Regions from separate parts of the Verrucosispora sp. ts21 genome, predicted to be linked through region 1. Evidence: riboswitches for the same ligand, from Rfam matches in the RefSeq annotation. Region 1 holds a riboswitch; each other region holds the start of a gene.

The links. Region 1 has a riboswitch for cyclic di-AMP ahead of C1A38_RS10780 (C40 family peptidase). Riboswitches for the same ligand answer to the same signal wherever they lie in the genome.
Region 2: it holds a riboswitch for cyclic di-AMP, as region 1 does, so the genes downstream of both, C1A38_RS07095 (C39 family peptidase) here and C1A38_RS10780 (C40 family peptidase) in region 1, are expected to answer to the same signal.
Region 3: it holds a riboswitch for cyclic di-AMP, as region 1 does, so the genes downstream of both, C1A38_RS05620 (coiled-coil domain-containing protein) here and C1A38_RS10780 (C40 family peptidase) in region 1, are expected to answer to the same signal.

The regions. Positions count from the first base shown of each region.
Region 1 covers NZ_PNOZ01000019.1:35,027-38,296, forward strand. The annotation lists gene C1A38_RS10770 ((Fe-S)-binding protein) at 1-496, shown strand, start outside; gene C1A38_RS10775 (C40 family peptidase) at 751-1,764, shown strand; cyclic di-AMP (ydaO/yuaA leader) riboswitch at 1,938-2,071, shown strand; gene C1A38_RS10780 (C40 family peptidase) at 2,084-3,124, shown strand; gene dcd (dCTP deaminase) at 3,183-3,270, opposite strand, start outside.
Region 2 covers NZ_PNOZ01000011.1:89,780-93,049, reverse strand. The annotation lists gene C1A38_RS07105 (hypothetical protein) at 1-345, shown strand, start outside; gene C1A38_RS07100 (hypothetical protein) at 512-1,270, shown strand; cyclic di-AMP (ydaO/yuaA leader) riboswitch at 1,588-1,730, shown strand; gene C1A38_RS07095 (C39 family peptidase) at 1,857-2,753, shown strand; gene C1A38_RS07090 (alpha/beta fold hydrolase) at 2,859-3,270, shown strand, end outside.
Region 3 covers NZ_PNOZ01000009.1:2,484-5,753, forward strand. The annotation lists gene C1A38_RS05615 (carbonic anhydrase) at 1-270, shown strand, start outside; gene C1A38_RS05620 (coiled-coil domain-containing protein) at 396-1,409, opposite strand; cyclic di-AMP (ydaO/yuaA leader) riboswitch at 1,414-1,544, opposite strand; gene C1A38_RS05625 (YibE/F family protein) at 1,711-3,072, opposite strand.

The DNA of each region.
Region 1 (3,270 bases):
CCAGCTCGGCGGCGAGTTCGAGGTGGTGCACCACACCCAGTTGCTGGCGCATCTGGTCGCCACCGGCAAGCTCACCCCGGTACAGCCGGTCGACGGCGGTGTCACGTACCACGACCCGTGCTACCTCGGGCGGCACAACCGGGTCTTCACGCCGCCGCGTGAGGTGCTGGGCAGTGCGTTGGGGGCCGGCGAGATCACCGAGATGCCGCGCAACAGCGAGCGCTCCTTCTGCTGCGGCGCCGGTGGCGCGCGGATGTGGATGGAGGAGCGGATCGGCAAGCGGATCAATGTGGACCGGGTCGAGGAGGCCATGTCCACCGGGGCCAAGACCATCGCCGTCGGCTGTCCGTTCTGCTCGACGATGCTCACCGACGGAGTGAACGGCAAGGGCGCCGGCGAGCAGGTCGAGGTCGTCGATGTGGCGAGCGTCCTACTGCGGTCGGTCCGGCCCGAGCAGGCCCGGGGCGCCGAGGAGGGCGAGCCGGTCGGCAGCTGAGCAAGGCTTGAACACCTACGGGGTACGGCGGGCTCGCGTGGTCCGTCGTACCCCGTATTCACATTTACTGGTGTGACTATAACGAAATGATCGACACCCTTTGTGCGCAGCCGGTTGCGCAAACGTGAATCGGTCGTTGGTCGCCTTGATTCCGACCGTCGCCTTCCCTAATGTTGGGCACCGACCGCTGTAGGTCGTCTGTTCCGCCCCTCTACCGCCCGCGGGACACCCGGCGGTCGGTTGCAAAGGAGTCGCTGCCGGTGGCAACCATGCCCCTCCATCGTCACGTGCCCGGACGGTCGAGCCGTCCAGGTGGCCTGCGGAGAGCCGCTCACCGTCTGCTCGTCCTGGTGGCCGCCGCCGCAGTCGGCGCTGGCCTGCTCTCCGCCCCCGCGCACGCCGAGCCCTCGGTGGAGGAGATCGAGCGCCAGATCGACAAGCAGTGGCAGCAGCTTGAGCCCACCATCGAGCAGTACAACAAGGTGCGGTCGCAGCTGAAGGTCAACCGGAAGAAGTCGGCCGACCTGCAGAAGAAGATCCAGCCGCTGGCCCTGGAGGCCGAGCTGGCCATGAACCGGGTGGCGGACCTGGCCTCGCGGTACTACGTGAACGGGCCGTCCCAGGAAATCGGCGCGATGCTGCTGAACGCGAAGCCGGACCTGCTGGGCGAGCAGATGACCATGCTGGAGCGGCTGGCGGCGTACGAGCGCCAGCAGCTCGAGAGCGTGATGAAGGTCCGCAAGAAGTACGACACCCAGAAGGCCAAGCTCGACGCGCTGATCGCCGACCAGGAGGCGAAGGAAAAGCAGCTGGCGGCGAAGAAGAAGCAGATCGACGCCAAGATCAAGCAACTTGAGCGGTCGCTGCCGGTGACCACGGTGAAGACCACCAACTGCCCGACCATCAACGGGGTGGTCAGCGCGGCGGCCCGGACCGCCATCAAGGTCGCGTGTGCCCAGGTCGGCAAGCCGTACGTCTGGGGTGCCACCGGCCCGAACTCGTTCGACTGCTCCGGCCTGACCCAGTACGCGTACAAGGCCGCCGGCATCTACCTGACGCACTTCACCGGCGCGCAGTGGAACGAGGGCAAGGCGATTTCCAGGTCTGAGGCCCGCCCCGGCGATCTGGTCTTCTTCCGCAGTGACCTGAGTCACGTCGGCCTCTATCTGGGCAACAATTTGATGGTGCACGCACCCAGAGCAGGTAAACCGGTGAACGTCTCACCGATCACCACGATGCCGGTCGCCGGCTTCCGTCGACCCGGCTGAGCGAGCACACAGGAACATCACCAGGGCCCTCGGTCAAGCGACCGAGGGCCCTGTCCGTTGTCGGATTTGTGCACCGTGAGTGATGGCGTGGATGTGTTGCGTATCGACGGGGATCGTCCCTACGCTGGGCAATCGTCGGCCCGATGGCAGTTCCGTCCACCAGGGGCGGTGACGGTCCGACACCGCCGAGTCGCTTGCGCGAGCCGGGGACCCAGGTTCCCGGGGTGAATCCGCGATCATCGCGGTAGGGCGCTCCCTTCCCGCCCGAACCCGTCAGCTAACCCGGTAGGCGGTACGGGAAGAAGGAGTACGGAGCCCGGTGGCACACCATGCCCCGCGGCCACTGTCAGCACGGCCGGCACCGTCCGGCCCGACGACGGCTGCGCCGCGATCCCGCTGGTACCGCTGCACCACCGCACTCGCCGCTCTGTCCGCGACCGCCGTCATGCTGACCGGCGGCGCGACGGCGGCCCACGCCGAGCCGACGGTCGACGCCATCGAGCGCCAGATCGACGCGGACTGGAACCGGCTCGAACCACTCGTCGAACGCCACAACGCCACCCGGCAGGATCTCGCCGGCAAACGCCGGGAGGCCGACGCCCTGGCCGCTCGGATCGCACCGCTTGAGCAGCAGGTCGACGCGGCGATGACCCGGGTCGGCGCGCTGGCGGCGCGGGCGTACAAGGGCGGCACGGTCGGTGCCGTCAACGTCCTGCTGGGCAGCAGGTCGCCGGGCGAGGTCGTGGAGCAGATCGGCCTGCTCGACCGCTACGCCCACTTCCAGCAACAGGACGTACGCGAGGCCAGCGAACTGCGCGACGAACTCACCACCGCCAAGGCCGGGCTGGAACGCACCATCGACCAGTTGACCCGTACGGAGGCCGAGCTCGGGCAGAAGCGACGCCAGATCGACGCCGAGATCGACCGGTTGCAGCGGCTCCGGCTGCGGGCGTACGGCAACGGAGGCGGTGGCCCGCTGCGCCCGGCGCCCTGCCCGGCCGGCTATCCGGGCGGGCCGGCGGGGGTGGCGGTGAAGTTCGCCTGCGCCCAGATCGGCAAGCCGTACGTGTGGGGGGCCGAGGGACCGAACGCGTACGACTGCTCGGGTCTGATGCTTGCCGCCTGGGCGCGGGCCGGGGTGGCGCTACCGCACAACGCGGCCCGGCAGCGTCAGGTCACCGCGTCGGTCAGCCGCAGCGCGCTACGCCCGGGTGACCTGGTCTTCTACTACCGGGATCTGCACCACGTCGGCATGTACGTGGGCGACGGCTGGGTGGTGCACGCCTCCCGCGCCGGTCAGCCGGTGAAGATGAAACGGATGGACACCAGCCCCATCCACAGCTTCGGCCGACCCGGCTGAGGGGTGGTCCCGGCGTTGGCGTGGTCCTGCCGGAGGCGTGGGTCTGGTGTTGGTGTGGTCAGCGGGTTGGCCAGGTGCGCCAGTTCTGCCAGGCCCGGCTCGGCGTCGGCCCGCGCTGACCCTGGTAGCGGGAGCCGTAGACAGCC
Region 2 (3,270 bases), on a different contig from region 1:
GCCGTCGCCGCCGCGTTCGCCGTCGGCGCCTGGACGATGCCCGCACACCCCGGCCACCCCGGTGATCTCGGACCGGCGGCGGGCCCTGCCGGGCAGCCCAGCATGGTCAGCTTCGCCCCGTCGACCGGGACGTCGGCATCCGACCGGTGCGCCGCGATTCCGCCGACAGTCGATGGACTGACCAGCGGCAGCGACGACCGCCCCGCCGCTGGCGCCGCGACGACACCGGTGTCCCCGGCGCGGCCCGACCAGGGCGCCGACCCGACTGGCGTGGCTGTCGACGATCAGCCGCCTGCGGTGGACACCTCGGGTCTGCGGTGCGTCCGCGCCCCGCCCGGCGCCTGACTCCCGCCCGTACCGTCGGCTGACCCGGACGTCCCTCGCACGGCTGTCCCGGTGTGCCTTCCGCCTCCCGCGCTCCACCACCTTGACGATCCGGGATCCGTCGCTACGCGGCGACCCGCCACCGGCGGCACCCCAGGCCGCCACATCGCTCCCGCGAGGTATCGACATGGAGAAGACCGTTCTCTACCAGTTCCTGATCGACGCGCCTCGGGCCGCCGCCATCTGGTCGGTGTTGCTGGTGCTCGCGCTGGGCGTACTCACCGCGCTTGTCGCCCGGCCCGAGCCGGGCCCGCCGACCGACCGGACCCCGGACCTCCCGGACCTCCCGGACCACGACGATGTCGCGGACCAGCGTCGCTACGCCGGTGAGGTCGCCGTCGCCGCGGCGGGCGCCACGCAGAACGCCGGACGTCGCCGCGACGCATGGCAACGCGCGCAGACGGAACTCGACCGTGCCTGGGCCGCGTACGACGAGGCGGAGACCGCCGCCCGACGGCTCGCCGCCGCCACCGCCTGGCCCAGCCCCGGTACGCCCCGGACCCCCGCCGAGTACGCGGCTCGGGAGCGCTGGCTGCACCACGCCGCGATGACCGCATACTGGCGCGGCGACCTGACGGGGCGGCAGCTCGCCGACGCGCTGGCCCACCGGGCCGGCTGGGATCCCCGACGGCATCCCGCGGAGCAGGAGGTCTTCCTGGCCCGGGTGGTGCGTGACGGCCGCCTGGCGGCCTATCAGGCGGCCGCGCAGCGGGAACGCGACGCCTGGCGGGCCGCGGAACTGGCCGCCGACGCCGCCCGCGCCCTCTCCACCGAGGCGTACGCCGCAGCTCAGCGGCTGCGGCCGAACCCGCTGCCGGTGCCTCGTCGGGTGGTCGCCGGTCGGCCCGCAACAGCCCTGCGCTGGCGGCCGGCACGGGTGGGATGAGCGTCGCCTCCCCGTCCGTTCAGCGGCAGGTGGCCGAAATTCGGTGACCCCGGTCACAGCAATTGCCGAATCGGTCAACGTGGGTCAGACGTCGAAGACGGGCCACAATGTGCGGGAACATTGTCAACGTCCGGTCCGGTTACCGCCCCGACAGGAATGTCCGCGAGCGCTGTCCCATTGAGCGACGACAGTTCCGCGATACCCGAAAAAAATCGCACCGGACCAGGTTTAGGCAGGTCAGGGCAGGCTTGGCAGGAGCGATACCGGACAGTAGTGTCGGCCTGTCCGGTGCGGTAAATGATCGCAAGTGGCGACGCCGCGCCGACCCGCTCAATCGTGATCACACGAACCGGGGAACCACTGCACCACTTGGGGTGAATCCGCGAGCCACGGCTCGCGGTAGGGCGATCTTCCCGCCCGAATCCGTCAGCTAACCCGGTCGGCGGTGTCGGAAGGAGTTCCTGTACTCGTGCAGCACAATTCAACACCCCCGATATTCCCCCGCCTCCACGGCACCGTGGTGCCTGCGCTCGCCGGTCCGCTCTCCGCAGCCTGAGCCAGGCCCCACCCGTCCACCCCTCAGCCCGTGGAGGCTCTCGTGAAGCACACCCTCAAGCGTCAGCTCCGTAAGCTGGCCACCGAACGCCCCTATCAGCTCTTCGCCACGTCGGCGGTGGCCCTCGTGCTGGCCACCGGTGCCGGTGCCCTGGTCGCCCGGAGCGACGACAACCTGGTCGACGCGCCCACCGCCACCGCCGTGGCCGAGCTGCGCGACGACAGTGCGGCCTCGCGTTCCCTCGCGCGGGTCGCCACCGCCCCCAGCAGCGACGCGCCCAGCAGTGCCGACCCGAGCAGCACCCCGCGCAGCGCCGTCCCCAGCAGTGCCGCGCCGAGCAGCGCCGCCGCCTCGCCGTCGGCGCGGGCCACCACGGCCGACCCGGACGTGGCCAGTAAGAAGGCCGCCCCGAAGCCGCCGGCGGAGAAGGTGCTGTCGTACGACTACCAGGCCCAGATCAACGGTTACTACTGCGGCCCGGCAGCGGTGCGCAACGCGCTCAGCGCCGCCGGCATCGAGCGCGGCCAGGAGACCCTCGCCGCCCAGATGGGCACCACCTTCGCCGGCACCAACTCGGCGTACGACACCACGCGGGCGCTCAACGCCGCGGTCAAGGGTGAGCCGTACAAGACCACGATGATCCCCGGTGGCGCGGCGACCCCGGCCCAGATGGACCAGCTTCAGGCCGATGTCGTGGCGGCCATCTCCGACGGGCGCGGCGTCGTGGTGAACGTCGCCGGCAGCGTCGTGGACACCGCCGGTGGCTGGCACTCCTTCCCCGGCGGCCACTACGTCGCCGTGGTCGGCTACGAGGACGAGGGCCGGATGGTGAAGATCGCCGACTCGGCCGACGCGTCGTACTACTCGTACTGGTTGAGCACGATCGACCTGGCCAACTGGGCTGCCACCCGGGGCTATTCGTCCTGACTCATGCTGTTCGTGCCGGGCGTCGATCCTTCGGGGTCGGCGCCCGGTGTCGTATCCCGGTCGCGGCTCTCGCCGACCGGACCGGGCGGTGGCAAACTGCCCGACATGATCACGGAGTCGGGTGAGCGGGGCGGCGCGCCGGTGTTGCTGCTGTTGCACGGGATGGGCGCCACCGGCGACGTGTGGCTGCCCTGCGCGCCGCTGCTGCACCAGCGGTGGCCGGGACGGTGGATGGCCCCCGATCTGGCCGGCCACGGCGCGTCGACCCCGCTGCCGGCGTACTCGTTCGCCGCACTCGCCGATCAGGTCGCCGCGAGCCTGCACCCCGGCGACCGGGTGATCGTGCTGGGCCACTCGCTCGGCGGGGTGGTCGGTCTGGCGCTCGCCGCCGTGAGCCGAGCGGTCACCGTCGACGCGGTGGTCGGGCTCGGCATCAAGGCGGTGTGGTCCCCGGCGGAACTGGCCCGCGCCGGTGATCTGGCGGCCCGCCCGGTCACCTGGTTCGACAGCCGTGACG
Region 3 (3,270 bases), on a different contig from region 1:
GCGGGTCACCTGGGTGCGGTGGTGGACGCCGTGGTGCCCAGCCTGCGCCAGGCCCAGGCCGCCGGGGTGGACGACCTGAACTCGATCGTCGACATTCACATCGCGCAGACCGTGACGGCGATGCTGGGTTCGTCCGCGATGCTTGCCGCCGAGGTCTCCGCCGGGCGTTGCGCGGTGGTCGGCATGTCCTACCGGCTGGCCGCCGGCGAGGTCCGTGCGGTGGCTGCGGAACCGGCGGAGCTGGTCGCCGAGCTCGCGTCCGCCGCCTGACGGCGAGTGCCGGCCCGACAGAGGCACCTGACGGCACCCGCCGGGCCGCCGAGGGCATCAGCCGACGGACCGAGGGCCGCCCCACCGGACGGCGGGACGGCCCTCGAAGTGCTGCCGGATGTGCGTTAGTACATCGAGACGTGCACGTGGTCTGTGTGGTTCGACGGGCCGCTGTAGGAACTCCAGCCGGTCGCCGGGAACCAGATCTGCCGGTTCCAGATCACGTAGTAGACACCCAACCGGTCGGCGTTACGGACCAGGAACGCGGCCAGGTTGTTGCCGTAGATCCGGGTGTCGTCGTTGTACCAGGGCCGGAAACCGCTGTTCTGCAACGACCAGTCACATGCTCGGCCCTTGGGGTGCTCCCACTTGTCACCCGGCCGGTAGCAGCCGACGAACCTGTTGAAGCCGGCGCGCTTGACCTCCTTGTACATGTGCAGGGTGCGCGCCGTGATGCAGCCGGAGGTGGTCGGGTCGTTCTGGTTGCAAGACTCGGCCTTCCAGCCGCCGTCGGCTGACCGGTTCGGGCCGGGCCGGGCGACCGGAGAGGTGGCGGCCACCAGGCCACCGGTGAGACCGACGCCACCGACCAGGCGGAGTGACTTCTCCGCGTCGCTCTTCTTGCGGGCCATGTCGTTTGTCAGCTTCTGCTGCTCGCGTACCTCGGCGTCGAGCGCCAGCTTGGCCGTCTCGGCGCGGCGCTTGACCGCGTTGACCTCACCCAGCTTCTTGCTGTTGACCAGGTTCAACTCGTCGAGCGCGGCGGCGCGGTGGATGAACGAGTCGGGGGCGTTGCTCTGCAGCAGCATGGCGATCGCGCCCACCCGACCGGTCCGGTACGACTGGGTGGCGATCTCGGCGACCTGTGGGGCGAGGGCGTCCAGGTCAGCCTCGGCGCGGCGGACCTCGACAGCGAGCTTGAGCTGCTTCTTCTTGGACTTTTCCAGCTTCGACTTGGCCTTGGTGTAGTCCCGGTTCGTCGCCTCGATCAGCTCGTTGAGCATCGGCGGGTCGTCGTCATGACCGGCTGGTTTGGGGGGCTTCGGCGCAGCCGTCGCCGGCAGCGGGCCGGCGAAGACGGCGAACGCGGCGAACACGGCCACCACGGGCGTCAACCAGCGGCGTAGGGGTGCCGTCACTGTCTTCCCTTCCATCGACCGCCGACCGGGTTAGCTGACGGGTTCGGGACGGAAGTGGCCCCTACCGCTGGTGCGGATTCACCCCACGTACCTGGGTTCCCGGCTCGCCTGGTGGCGATTGGGCGGTGGCACCGCAGGCGCCGGTGCGCGCCTTCGGCGGTGACCGGCAGTGAGGTTACCCGACGGTCGGTCTGGTCCTCTACGTGCCGAACCCGGCAAGATGTGTCATTTCGTAATCGCACTGGGTGACGAGTGACACGCTTGTCGATCCTTTCGGTCGGCGTGCTCACGTTGAGGAGTGTCACCATGGGGTGTCGGTGCTCCTGTCCGGTTCGGGCCACTCCGAACGGGTGGCGGGGGGCGTGTGACGGGTACGCGGTGTGCTGAGGGCCTGGAGTGTCTCGGCCCGGTCCGTCGCCGGTCGCGGCAGGGCGACGGCCACGTCGTCGGGTGCTCCGGGCGCGGCGTTCGCCCCGGCACGGCGTCGTCCGGCGGTGGTCACCACCGTGGCCAGGGCGGTGGTCAGCGGTACGGCGGCGATCAGCCCGAGCGTGGCCACCACGCTGCGGACGATCTCCTGAGCGAGGAACTCGCTTGTCACGATCTGACCCAGCGCGCGGGAGTCGGCGGTGAGCAGGAGCAGCAGCGGCAGCGACGCGCCGGCGTACGCCAGCACGATGGTGTTCACCACCGAGGCGATGTGCGCCCGGCCCACCCGGGTCGCCGAGCGGTACAACTCGCGGCGGGACATGTTCGGGTTGGCGTGGGCCAACTCGGTGACCGCCGCGGCCTGGGTGACCGTGACGTCGTCCAGGACGCCCAGTGACCCGATGATGATGCCGGCCAGCAACAGGCCGTGCAGGTCGACGTCGCCCCGGAACATCGACAGGGTGGTGGCGTCCTCGCTGCCGAAGCCGGTCAGGTGGGTCGCGTTGGTGGCGGCCAGGCCGAGCAACCCGGTGAGCACGAGCGCGCCGAGGGTGCCGAGTACGGCCACCGAGGTCTGCGCCGACACCCCGTGCGTCAGGTACAGCACCACGAACATGATCAACGCGGCGCCGACGATGGCGACCACCAGCGGCGGCTGGCCGGCGCTGATGCCGGGCAGCACGAAGGTGAGCAGGATGGCGAAGCTGGCCGCCAGGCCGGCCAGGGCGGCCAGCCCACGCAGTCGTCCGAAGGCGACGATGGCGGCGGCGAAGAGCACTCCCAGCCAGATCAGTGGCGTACCGCGCTGGTGCTCGGCGATGTTGTAGGTGCTGATCGCCGGGTCCTCCGGGTCGATCAACGAGACCAGGATGACGTCGTCGTCGACGCTTACCGAGGGTGCGCCCGGCCCGGCCGGGATGGGGGTGTCGACGTGCTGGCCGGCGTCCGGGCCGTCCTGCACCCGTACCGTGACTGTGCCGCACGGGCCACCGGCCGTCGTCGGGGTGCCCTCCGGCACCGCGGGGTTGGGCGGGCAGGGTTCGGTCACCACCCGGGTGACCGTGCCGTGGTACCGGGGCAGGTCGTCGCCGGCCTCCGGGCGGGGGGCGTCGCGGGGCCAGAGCACCAGCGCGGCGACAAGCGTGGCGAGGAAGAGGGGGACCACCGTCACGATGAGGATCCGCCGCACCCCGGGTGGGGTGGGCGGAGCGGCACGGCTGTGATCGGCGCCCATTCGATAGTCTCCCAACGATTTCTTCAGCGGAGTACGTGTCGGCGGGCGAGTCGGTTCAGTCCGGCCGTACGACTCTCGCGGTGGACGGCCGAGGCGGCCGGAACGTGGCGGAATCGCTGCGTACGGTGAGTGTCGGGGCGGCCGTCGTCGTCGCCGGGCAGCGGCGGCGGTGCGGGTGCGCGTCCGGCAGCGCGGTGG